DNA from 3 places in the Jejuibacter calystegiae genome. Region 1 is predicted to be linked to each of the others. Evidence: riboswitches for the same ligand, from Rfam matches in the RefSeq annotation. Region 1 holds a riboswitch; each other region holds the start of a gene.

Evidence for each region. Region 1 has a riboswitch for thiamine pyrophosphate ahead of thiM (hydroxyethylthiazole kinase). Riboswitches for the same ligand answer to the same signal wherever they lie in the genome.
Region 2: another riboswitch for thiamine pyrophosphate. It lies ahead of thiC (phosphomethylpyrimidine synthase ThiC); the one in region 1 lies ahead of thiM (hydroxyethylthiazole kinase).
Region 3: another riboswitch for thiamine pyrophosphate. It lies ahead of thiB (thiamine ABC transporter substrate binding subunit); the one in region 1 lies ahead of thiM (hydroxyethylthiazole kinase).

What each region holds. Positions count from the first base shown of each region.
Region 1 is NZ_CP040428.1:4,631,583-4,635,727, forward strand. It holds gene thiD (bifunctional hydroxymethylpyrimidine kinase/phosphomethylpyrimidine kinase) at 1-617, opposite strand, end outside; gene thiM (hydroxyethylthiazole kinase) at 614-1,402, opposite strand; TPP riboswitch at 1,439-1,539, opposite strand; gene hdcC (histidine-histamine antiporter) at 1,898-3,250, shown strand; gene FEM41_RS21745 (histidine decarboxylase) at 3,296-4,145, shown strand, end outside.
Region 2 is NZ_CP040428.1:1,527,277-1,531,421, reverse strand. It holds gene FEM41_RS07050 (bactofilin family protein) at 1-545, opposite strand, end outside; gene nudC (NAD(+) diphosphatase) at 683-1,450, opposite strand; gene rsd (sigma D regulator) at 1,550-2,050, shown strand; TPP riboswitch at 2,110-2,218, shown strand; gene thiC (phosphomethylpyrimidine synthase ThiC) at 2,303-4,145, shown strand, end outside.
Region 3 is NZ_CP040428.1:2,030,364-2,034,508, reverse strand. It holds gene sgrR (HTH-type transcriptional regulator SgrR) at 1-453, shown strand, start outside; TPP riboswitch at 984-1,072, shown strand; gene thiB (thiamine ABC transporter substrate binding subunit) at 1,103-2,086, shown strand; gene thiP (thiamine/thiamine pyrophosphate ABC transporter permease ThiP) at 2,062-3,672, shown strand; gene thiQ (thiamine ABC transporter ATP-binding protein ThiQ) at 3,656-4,145, shown strand, end outside.

The sequences.
Region 1 (4,145 bases):
TTCGTCTGCACCCTGGGCGCAGTAAAACGCCGGGCGCCATCGCGGGTAAACAGCCAGTCCGGGCTTTCGGCATCGTCCAGATGGCCGCCCTTCATCAGTACCGCCTCGCAGCCCAGCGCCATCAGCGCTTCCCCCTGCTGATGCATCTCACGCTCGCTGGTAGCCATCGGCGCTTCCAGCAGCGCTGCCGCCTCTGGCAGATTAGGGGTGATTAACGATACTCGCGGCAGCAGATGTTCGCGCATCACTGAGACCGCCGATGGCGACAGCAGCGGATCGCCGCTTTTAGCCAGCATCACGGTATCCAGCACCACGGTGTGCGGCTGCCAGTACGCCAGGCGTTCCGCTACCGCTTCAACGATATCGGTTTCCGCCAGCATGCCGATCTTCACCGTATCGATGCGCAGATCGCTGAACACCGAATCGAGCTGCGCCGCCACAAAATCCGGCTCGATACGATAGACCGACTGCACGCCGCAGGTATTCTGGGCCACCAGCGCGGTTATCACACTGGCGCCATAGGCGCCCAACGCAGAAAAAGCTTTCAGGTCCGCCTGGATACCTGCACCCCCGCTGGGGTCGGTACCGGCAATGGTCAGAGCATTAATCCGTTTCATACCAGCGCCTCCGCATCCAGTTGCCATAGCGCATCCAGAAACTGCGGGACAAAACTCCCCGGTCCCTGACTGCGGGTAACCGCCATTTCCCCGGCGCGGGCCATTATCCGGCAACCGGCGGCGACATTTTCCAGCCTCTCCCCCGGCAGAGCGCAGCAGGCCGCTACCACCGCGGAAAGCGCACAGCCGGTTCCAACCACCCGGGTCAGCATAATATCGCCGCCGGGCACCTCCAGAGTGCGTTCGCCGTCGGTGATGTAATCTATCTCGCCGGTCACCGCCACTACCGCGCCTCTCTCACGGGCCAGATGGCGGGCCGCAGGCAACGCGACCCGGGCACTGTCGGTGCTGTCGACGCCGCGTCCCCCGCCCTGACCCCCGGCCAGCGCCAGAATTTCCGATCCGTTGCCGCGAATTGCGGCAGGCTGAAGCGCCAGTACCTCCCGGGCGAAGTCGCTACGCAGCGTCAGCCCCCCCACAGCCACCGGGTCGAGCACCCACGGGCGCTGCGCCTCACGGGCGCTGTCGATGGCGGCGCGCATGGCACGAGCACGTTCGCGAGTCAGGGTTCCGACGTTGACCAGGAGTGCGCTGGCGATAGCGCTAAACTGTGCCGCCTCTTGCTCATCTACCACCATGGCAGGCGAGGCGCCAAGGGCCAGCAAAACGTTAGCGGTAAAGGTCTGTACCACATCGTTGGTCATACAGTGAACCAACGGCGAAGTGGTACGAAGGTGATGCAGCGTCTGCAAGACAGCGTCGCTGCACAGTGGATCAGATTGCATGGTGAACTCCCGCCCGGCGCGAAGAAGAGGGATACCGGTACGGGCATCTGACTTCCCTACGCCGGCACTATCCGGATCAGGTCAACGGGTCTTTCTCAGCCCCGCATCCAGTCGGCGGAGCACCCCGAGTCATTTGATTTTAAAGGAATTAGTTTTCTTTAATTCCTTTAATCAGCCGCCATGATAAAAGGTAACAATGGCGCTGTAAACGCATTTGTGGCCACAGAAATCACCAATTATTCAGACCGATTCTCCGGTTTAGCCTGAGAATAAGCGCTGGCTCTTCAGGCAGCCGTTCCTGTTCAAAAAAATGGGGACGGAGTCAATATCCAAATCATTGTTCAAATAAGCAGCAATTTGCGCATCGTTATTGTATGCCAGCCAGGCGAAAAGTGATCATTGTCAAAATTTACCCCCCTTCCCATCCTAGAATCGGCAGAAAAGCACTGGTTATAACGCTTATTTCATGTCTGTTTCTCAATAAGGAAAAATGTTATGGGATCGGTTAGCTCAGGCTCAGCTCATAAAATGGGAGTGGTCGCCCTTACGCTGGTTACCGCCTCAAATATGATGGGCTCCGGCGTATTTATGTTGCCCACCAACCTTGCCGGCGTTGGTTATATCTCGCTGTGGGGTTGGGTGCTCACTATTGTCGGTGTTATCGCTCTGGCGCTGGTATTCGCCAAAACCAGTTTAATTACGCCGCGCACCGGCGGGATTGTCGCTTATGCCAGCGATGCATTTGGTCCATTTATTGGTTTTCAAACCACCGTCTGCTACTGGATTAGCGCCTGGGTGGGCAATGTGGCCCTGCTGGTCGCCGGGGTGGGATATTTAAGTTATTTCTTTCCAGAATTAAAAAATCCGATGTACAGCAGTATTGCCGCCATCGTTATTTTGTGGGCCTTTGTCGTACTGGCAAGCTTCGGCGCCAGAACTGCCAGCCGCGCCCAGTCATTTACCGCAAGCTGTATGCTGCTGGTGGTGCTGGGCGTCGGCGCCGTAGGCTGGTTCTGGTTTGATCCGCATATGTTTACCGAAGTGTATAACGGCACAGGCCGCAGCGACAGCTCGGCGATTATCTCTGCCGCATCCATTGCGCTGTGGGGGTTCCTGGGCGTTGAATCGGCTGTGGTTTCTACCGGCCAGGTGGACAATCCGGAAAAGACCGTGCCCAAAGCGACGGTGTACGGACTGTTGATTGCCTCGGTCTGCTATGTGGGCAGTTGCTCGGTGATTATGGGCCTGGTGCCGCACAGCGAGCTGGTTAACTCCGCCGCGCCCTTTGCCGACGCCGCGCGCTATATGTTCGGCAAGACCGCCGGCAACATCGCTTCAGCGCTCAGTATTATCGCCTGCTTCGGCTCGATCTCCGGCTGGCTGATCCTGCAGTCTGAAGGCCCCCGCGCCGGTGCCCAGCAGGGCCTGTTCCCGCAGTTCTTCGCCGACACCAATAAGCGTGACGTGCCAATGAAGAGCCTGATTTTCACCGGTGTACTGATGAGCCTGGTGTTAATGATGACCGCCTCCCCTAACCTGGCGAAACAGTTTGAAGTGGTGATTCTGATGTCGGTCTTCGCTTCGCTGCTGCCCTATATGTACGCCCTGATTTCCCTGCCGATCATTATGGTCTCGAAGAAATTAAATCGCGGTCGCAGCTTTATGTTTTATTGCGTGATGGTGGTTATCGGCATGATTTACAGCATCTTTGCCCTGTTGGGCTCCGGCACAGACTCCATGTTCTGGGGCGTGGTGATGATGATGGTAACCATTCCCCTGTTCTGCTTCGTGGCCGCTGGCCGCAGTAAGAAAGGCGAAAGAGTGCTTTATCTGGATAAGAAAGTCTGAACGTCAGTTCGTCATTAAACGTTATGCTTGAAAAGGAGAAATAAAATGACACTATCCATCGCAGATCAGAATAAACTCGATGCGTTTTGGTCATATTGTGTTAAGAACCAGTATTTCAATATTGGTTACCCGGAATCCGCCGATTTCGATTACACCATTCTGGAAAGATTTATGCGTTTTTCCATTAATAACTGTGGCGACTGGGCGGAATATTGTAACTACCTGCTGAACTCTTTCGAATTTGAAAAAGAAGTGATGGAATATTTTGCCCAGCTGTTCAAAATTCCGTTTGAGGAAAGCTGGGGCTACGTGACCAACGGCGGCACCGAAGGCAATATGTTCGGCTGTTATCTGGGTCGCGAACTGTTCCCGGATGGCACCCTGTACTATTCCAAAGATACCCACTATTCGGTCGCCAAGATCGTTAAGCTGCTGCGCATTAAGTCGCGGGTGGTGGAATCCCAGCCTAACGGCGAGATGGACTACGACGATCTGATGCATAAAATCGCCGCCGACGGCGAGCGGCATCCGATTATTTTCGCCAATATTGGCACTACGGTGCGTGGCGCAGTCGATAATATCGCTATCATCCAGCAGCGCCTGAAGGAAGCGGGCATCGCCCGGGAAGACTACTATCTGCACGCTGATGCAGCGCTGAGCGGCATGATTCTGCCCTTCGTTGACGAACCCCAGCCCTTTACTTTTGCCGACGGCATCGACTCTATCGGCGTTTCCGGCCATAAGATGATCGGCTGCCCCATTCCCTGCGGGATCGTCGTGGCGCGGCGTAAAAACGTCGATTTAATCAGCGTTGAAATCGACTATATATCAGCCCACGACAAAACCATCACCGGCTCCCGTAACGGCCATACCCCGCTGATGATGTGGGAGGCGG
Region 2 (4,145 bases), 2.1 Mb from region 1:
ATATCCCCTTCCATGCGCCCGTTAGTCATTACGGTAACGGTATTTGCCCGGCAGCTACCATTCAGGTAGCCATCAAGCATCACCTTACAGCCCGTCACGTTACCGATAATGATACCATTTTCACCAATCTGTACCATCCCCAGACAACTAATGTCTCCTTCCACCGAGCCATTGATGACGATATCCGACTCACTCACGATGGCCCCCCTAAAAATCGTTCCCGGAGCAACCACACACTCTCCCGACTCTTTAGGAAAAACACTTTCTGCGGACTCCAGTGCTAATTTTCGGAGAGTCTTTGTAGCATCGACCTCCCCTGCCAGAGGCAAAGACTCCATATTCATTTCGCTCTGTTTAGAATTAAACATCCTGAACGACCTCCTTCCTGAGAATAATTTATAGACCAGCAAGAACAGACAAAGGCCAGCCATTACAGAAACAGAAATAGTAAACAATCCATCATAAGGCACCACATAACAAACAATGGCGCCAGACCAGGCCAACCAAATCCCATATAAACAACTTTGCGTTACTCTTCCGGGCATAATTCTTTTCCTTAGGCCCCCAACTCCGTATCCTACGAATACATTTCAACGCCCCGTTGTAAATTATCCTATTACCATCAAATAATCATGAAAAACTTTACAAATCAGAAAATATGTTATATCCGGGGATATTTCCCCTATCCCCCCCGACATAAAGCGACCGTATCCTCGATCAAACGTCGGGCCACTGTCCCCGGAGGCGGCAATAGCGGCAACTGGTCGTAACGATACCAGCCAGCATCGAGCAGCTCGCTGCGATCGACAACCAATTCCCCACTATCGTAATCCGCCATAAAGGCCGTCATCAGCGACTGAGGAAATGGCCAGGGTTGAGAGGAGATATAACGCAGGTTTTTAATCTGAATGCCGCTCTCTTCCATGACTTCCCGCGCCACCGCCTGCTCCAGAGTTTCCCCTACCTCAACAAACCCCGCCAGTACGGTATAAAGGCCATTTCGGTGACGATTATGTTGGGCCAACAGGATCTTGTCGCGATCGCGAATCGCCACAATAATGCAAGGGGCGATCTGCGGATAATAACGCTCCCGGCAGTTGTTACACAGCATTGCCCACTCCGTTTTACTGGGATGCATGCTGTGCCCGCAGTAACCACAAAAACGGTGGGAACGATAAAATTCTGCCAGCTGTACGGCACGTCCGGCCAGTTGAAACAGTGCAGGATCCTCATCGATCAACTGACGCACCGATCCCATATCACGCGAACGCTCCTGCACCACCAGCCAGGCGGGCTCTCCCTGCCAGCTACCAATCTGCAGCGCAGCGCAACCCACCAGCCCAAACTGCTGTGCGTGACCGTGCGGAAGTTCCCCCTGCGGCAACCATAATTTCTGTTGATGGCTGACGAACCACCAACCATAGTCTAATTTTTCTACTGTATGTTCCATAATCTCTTGCACGACCTCGGCTTCACTGGCACTCTTTTAACATTGTTTTTACATTCCAGGTTACTTAGCGTTTTAATCATATAACTCACGGAGTCAATCATGCTAAACCAACTGGAAAGACTGGCAGAGCGCGTTGGTGGTTGTAATGAGTTGATCGATCGTTTACTGCAGGATCGCAAACAGCTGTTAGTGGCTTATTACAACCTGGTTGGGATCAAACCTGGCAAAGGATCGCTCTCTGCACTGGACGAGATGGCGCTGGACGATTTCTGCCAGCGTCTGGTGGATTATCTCTCCTGCGGCCATTTCAATATTTATGAACGCATTATCCGCGAAATGGAAGAGGGAGAGCCCCGCACCTCCGCCGGGCAGCTCTGGACACAGCTGGAAGCGAATACTCAACAGATCATGGATTATTACGATTCACATCTGGAGATCGCCATCGATCATGATAACTGTCTGGAGTTCCACCAGGTGCTGTCAAAGCTTGGAGAATCTATGGCGTCTCGTTTCACGCTGGAGGATAGTCTGATCGTTCTGGCGCTGGGCGACAGCCTGGACAGTGCTAACGATTGCGGACATTTTGCCCGACCGGCTTGAGTTCCCATTCATTAACGCGTAGTTTACATAAGGCCTGCCCGATGATACGGAGCAGGCCTTTTATCTTGTCGGAGTGCCCAGTGCCATGCACGGGCTGAGACCGTTAATTCGGGATCCGCGGAACCTGATCAGGTTAAAACCTGCGAAGGGAACAAGAGTAATTTCATCTACGCGCGCACCTGCGCCCGTGCCTGTTACTCCTTCCGTCGTTCTGACAAGCCACTTCCAGTCACTAAAAAACCGGAACGAGCTATGTCTGTATCAACAAAACCTAATCGCCGTGAACAGCGCGCCGCCGCCCAGCAGTTTATCGATACTCTGGAAGGCACCAATTTTCCCAACTCCCACCGTATCTACCTGACCGGCTCCCGTCAGGACATCCGCGTTCCCATGCGCGAAATTCGGATGAGCCCAACGCTTACCGGCGGAGATAAAGCCAACCCGCAATACGAAGAGAACGAACCGGTGCCGGTCTACGATACCTCCGGCCCTTACGGCGATCCGGATATTGCGATTAACGTCCGCGAAGGGCTGGCGAAGTTGCGCCAGCCGTGGATAGACGCACGCAGCGATACCGCGCTGCTCGACGATCGCAGTTCCAGCTATACCAAAGCCCGTCTGGCGGACGATGGCCTGGACGAGCTGCGCTTTACCGGTCTGCTGCCTCCGCGCCGCGCCCTTGCCGGCAAGCGGGTCACTCAGTTGCATTACGCCCGCCAGGGCATCGTCACGCCAGAGATGGAATTTATCGCCCTGCGTGAAAATATGGGCCGCGAGCGCATCCGCGGCGAGATACTGCGCCAGCAGCATCCGGGAGAAAGCTTCGGCGCCCATCTGCCGCAGGACATCACCCCGGAATTCGTACGCGACGAAGTGGCCGCCGGGCGGGCAATTATCCCTGCAAATATTAACCACCCGGAATCCGAGCCGATGATTATCGGCCGCAATTTTCTGGTGAAAATCAACGCCAACATCGGCAACTCTGCGGTGACCTCTTCCATTGAAGAGGAGGTGGAAAAACTGGTCTGGGCCACCCGCTGGGGTGCAGATACCGTGATGGACCTTTCCACCGGCCGCTATATCCACGAAACCCGTGAATGGATCCTGCGAAACAGCCCGGTTCCTATCGGTACGGTGCCCATCTATCAGGCGCTGGAGAAAGTGAACGGCGTTGCCGAAGATCTGAACTGGGAAATGTTCCGCGATACGCTGCTGGAGCAGGCGGAACAGGGCGTCGACTACTTTACGATTCACGCGGGCGTCCTGCTACGCTATGTACCAATGACCGCCAAACGCCTGACGGGCATCGTTTCGCGCGGCGGCTCCATTATGGCCAAGTGGTGTCTGTCGCATCATCAGGAAAGCTTTCTGTACCAGCACTTCCGCGAAATCTGTGAAATCTGTGCCGCCTATGATGTTTCGCTGTCGCTGGGCGATGGCCTGCGGCCCGGTTCAATTCAGGACGCCAACGACGAAGCCCAGTTCGCCGAACTGCATACCCTGGGCGAGCTGACCAAAATCGCCAGGGAGTACGACGTCCAGGTGATGATTGAAGGCCCCGGCCATGTGCCGATGCAGATGATCCGCCGCAATATGACCGAAGAGCTGGAGCACTGCCATGAAGCGCCATTCTACACGCTGGGGCCGCTCACCACCGATATCGCGCCGGGTTACGACCACTTTACCTCCGGCATCGGCGCCGCCATGATTGGCTGGTTCGGTTGCGCCATGCTCTGCTACGTCACGCCGAAAGAGCACCTTGGTCTGCCGAATAAAGAGGACGTCCGGCAGGGGCTGATTACCTATAAGATCGCCGCGCACGCCGCCGATCTGGCCAAGGGACACCCCGGCGCTCAGATCCGCGACAACGCTATGTCCAAAGCGCGCTTCGAATTCCGCTGGGAAGATCAGTTCAACCTGGCACTCGATCCCTTTACCGCCCGCGCTTATCACGACGAAACCCTGCCCCAGGAATCCGGTAAGGTGGCGCACTTCTGTTCCATGTGCGGCCCGAAATTCTGCTCGATGAAAATCACCCAGGAAGTTCGCGACTATGCGGCACAGCAGGAGATCGCCGAAGGAATGAAAGATATGT
Region 3 (4,145 bases), 2.6 Mb from region 1:
GATACTCTCACCCTGACCTTCTACCGCGACCATGCCGAACATCAGATTCTGGGCGGTATTATTCACCAGTTGCTGGCCGAATGCGGAGTGAGTTTGATCGTTAAAGAGGTGGACTACGACCAGTGGCATAAAGGAGACGATATCAGCGATATCTGGCTGAACAGCGCCAATTTTACCCTGCCGCTGGAGTTTTCACTGTTTGCCCATCTGTACGAAGTACCGCTGCTCCAGCGCTGCATTCCCGGCGACTGGCATGAAGATGCGCGCCGCTGGCGGGCTGGCGAACTGGATCTGGCCGAATGGTGCCGCCAGCGCCTTGCCAGCCTTGAGATCCAGCCGCTTATTCACCACTGGCTGATGCTCCAGGGCCAGCGCAGTATGCGTGGTCTGCGGATGAACACCCTGGGCTGGTTCGACTTTAAATCCGCCTGGTTCGCGCCGCCGGATGCTTAAGTTTTCGGGCACAAAAAAACCGCCATGGCGGCGGTTTTTTTGTGCTGGTCAGGTAAGCGGCCCTTCCAACAGGGTTGTGTGTCCAGTGTTACGCAAGCACACCCAAGTTTTTGCATACTGTGCCGCTTTTTCGCTAAAGTCAAGTATCTGTTCGAGGCTTTGAGATGTACCATTCAGTCGGGCCTTTTCACCGTCTTAAGCAAGCGGGCGCCGGACCTGGAAAAGGATGTCCAATGGCCGTATACGCAAGCACACCCAAGGTGCTTGCACTCACGGCGATATTTCCGGCGGTGACGTCGTGAAGCGGTCTATAGTCAGGACCGCACAATGAAACGGTACTTTTGTATTGTCATCGTTGTTTCTGGTGCACTGCTGTCATCCGGAAATGGGGGATGGAATATCTCCCATAACGCATTTTCAGTGACGATTGTCGTACCAGGCAGGTAAGCCCGGTAGCCGCCCCGTAAGGGGCGGTTTCCTTAATCCCCCACGCGCCTTTCGCTACTCCCGTTAACTCATTACAATGTGGGCCATTCTCAACGGGGTGCCACGAGCTGAGAGATACCCGTCGAACCTGATCCGGATAACACCGGCGGAGGGATTTGAGGCCACGCCCAAAATCCTTTGCCACCCAATACTGGAGTGCAAAGTGCTGAACAAACTGCCTGTGCTGCTGACGCTGGTCGCCCTGCCCGCCTTCGCGGGTCCGCAGCTCACCGTCTATACCTATGACTCTTTCGCCGCCGACTGGGGCCCGGGCCCTGCCATTAAAAAGGCCTTCGAGGCCGACTGCGACTGCCAGCTTAAATTTGTCGCGCTGGAAGACGGCGTCGCCCTGCTAAACCGCCTGCGAATGGAAGGGAAAAACAGCAAAGCGGATGTGGTGCTGGGGCTGGATAACAACCTGCTGGAGGCGGCAACCCAAAGTGGCCTGTTCGCCAAAAGCGACGTGGATACCCGTCACCTGACTCTGCCGGGCGGCTGGCAAAACGAGACCTTCGTCCCTTATGACTACGGCTGGTTCGCTTTCGTATACGATAAAAACCGCCTGAAGAATCCCCCTAAGAGCCTGAAAGAACTGGTGGAAAACGACAGGAAATGGCGCGTTATCTATCAGGATCCCCGAACCAGTACCCCCGGACTGGGCATGCTGCTGTGGATGAAGCAGGTCTATGGCGACCAGGCCCCCGAAGCCTGGCAGAAGCTGGCCAGTAAGACAGTGACCGTGACCCGGGGATGGAGCGAATCCTGGGGGCTGTTTCTGAAAGGTGAAGGGGATCTGGTACTCAGCTACACCACCTCTCCGGCCTATTCACTTATTGAAGAGCACAAAGATAACTACGCCGCCGCCGACTTTAGCGAAGGCCACTATATGCAGGTAGAGGTCGCAGCCCGTTTGAAAAGCAGCAAACAGCCGGAGCTGGCCCAAAAGTTTATGCAGTTTGTAGTATCAAAGGAATTCCAGCAGACCATTCCCACCGGCAACTGGATGTATCCGGTAAGCCAGGTCGCTCTGCCTGAAGGCTTTAACAGCCTGACCCGACCTCAAAAGACGTTACAGTTTACCCCCCAACAGGTCGCCCAGCAGCGCGCCGCCTGGATCGGTGAATGGCAGCGCGCCCTCAGCCGCTAATTCCCGGCTGGCTGTGGCCTGGCCTGCTCGCCGCTGGATTGATGCTCGGCGTGGCGCTGGCCGCCTTTGGCGCCCTGTGGTTCAGCGCACCGGGCATCGCGCCCCGTACCCTGCTCCAGGACAGCTATCTGTGGCACGTGGTGCGCTTTTCCTTCTGGCAGGCGTTCCTTTCCGCATTGTTCTCGGTGCTCCCGGCCATTCCCCTGGCCCGGGCGCTGTGGCGCCGCCGCTTTCCCGGGCGCCAGCTCCTGCTGCGGCTTTGTGCCATGACCCTGGTGCTGCCGGTGCTGGTCGCGGTTTTCGGCCTGCTTTCCGTTTATGGCCGCCAGGGCTGGCTGGCCGAACTCTGCCAGTGGCTGGGCATCGACTGGACGTTTTCGCCCTATGGCCTGCAGGGGATCCTGCTGGCGCACCTCTTTTTTAATTTGCCGATGGCTACCCGCCTGCTGCTCCAGTCGCTGGAGAGTATTCCCGGCGAACAGCGCAGGCTTGCCGCTCAGTTAGGGATACGCGGCTGGTCGCTGTTCCGTCTGGTGGAATGGCCCTGGCTGCGACGTCAAATTTTCCCCACCGCCGCCCTGATTTTTATGCTGTGCTTCGCAAGCTTCGCCACCGTGCTGGCGCTGGGCGGCGGCCCAAAAGCCACTACCATCGAACTGGCCATCTACCAGGCCCTTAGCTATGACTACGATCCCGCCCGGGCGGCATTACTGGCGCTTATTCAGCTATTCTGCTGCCTGGCGCTCATGCTGCTGGCCCAGCGTTTTAGCAAAGCGATTCCCAGTGGAGCCACCATGGCGACGGGCTGGCGCCCCCCCGACAGCACCCTGCTCTCTCGCGGGCTGGATTCGCTGCTGATCGTACTCCTCCTGCTGTTGATGCTGCCGCCTCTGCTGGCGATTGTGGTGGATGGCCTGCGCGGCGACCTGCCGCGTCTGCTCCAGCAGAGCGCGCTATGGCAGGCAGTCTGGACTTCACTGCGAATAGCCATCGCCGCTGGTCTTCTTTGTGTCGTACTGACCCTGATGCTGCTCTGGAGCTCCCGCGAGCTAAGGCTACGTAAGCAGCCGCTGGCGGGCCAGGCGCTGGAGCTGAGCGGCATGCTGATCCTCGCTATACCAGGCATCGTGCTGGCAACCGGCTTCTTCCTGCTGCTTAACGCCACCGTTGGTCTGCCGGAATCAGCGGATGCTATCGTTATCTTCACCAATGCGCTGATGGCCATTCCTTACGCCCTCAAAGTGCTGGAAAATCCCATGCGCGATCTGGCTGAGCGCTACGGTCCGCTGTGTCAGGGGCTGGGCATCCGCGGTATTCACCGTCTGAGGATTATCGAGCTACGGGCCCTGAAGCGCCCTCTTGGCCAGGCGCTGGCCTTCGCCTGCGTTCTGTCGATTGGCGATTTTGGCGTAGTGGCGCTGTTCGGCAATGAGGATTTCCGCACACTGCCTTTTTATCTCTACCAGCAGATCGGCGCTTACCGTAGCGATGATGGCGCAGTCACCGCGCTACTGCTCCTGCTGCTCTGTCTGACGCTGTTCACTCTGATGGAAAAATTACCGGGGCGCCATGCTGACACTGACTGATGTAACCTGGCTGTATCATCACCTGCCCATGCGCTTTAGCCTGCAGGTCGCCCGCGGCGAGCGCCTGGCGATACTCGGCCCCAGCGGCGCAGGAAAAAGCACGCTTCTGAATCTGATTGCCGGTTTTCTGACGCCGGGCAGCGGCCGCATTGTTCTTGACGGCGCCGATCATACCCATACGGCGCCCGACCAGCGACCAGTCTCGATGCTGTTTCAGGAGCACAATCTGTTCCCGCACCTCAGCGTACGCCAGAACATCGGCCTGGGACTGAATCCCGGCCTGCGGCTGAATGCGCAGCAGCGCAAAGAGGTGGAGAGCATCGCCGCTCAGATGGCGATAGGTGAGCTACTGGAAAGGCGCCCTGGCGAGCTTTCCGGCGGCCAGCGCCAGCGGGCGGCCCTGGCGCGCTGTCTTATCCGACAGCAGCCTCTGTTGCTGCTGGATGAGCCGTTTTCCGCCCTCGATCCGGCTC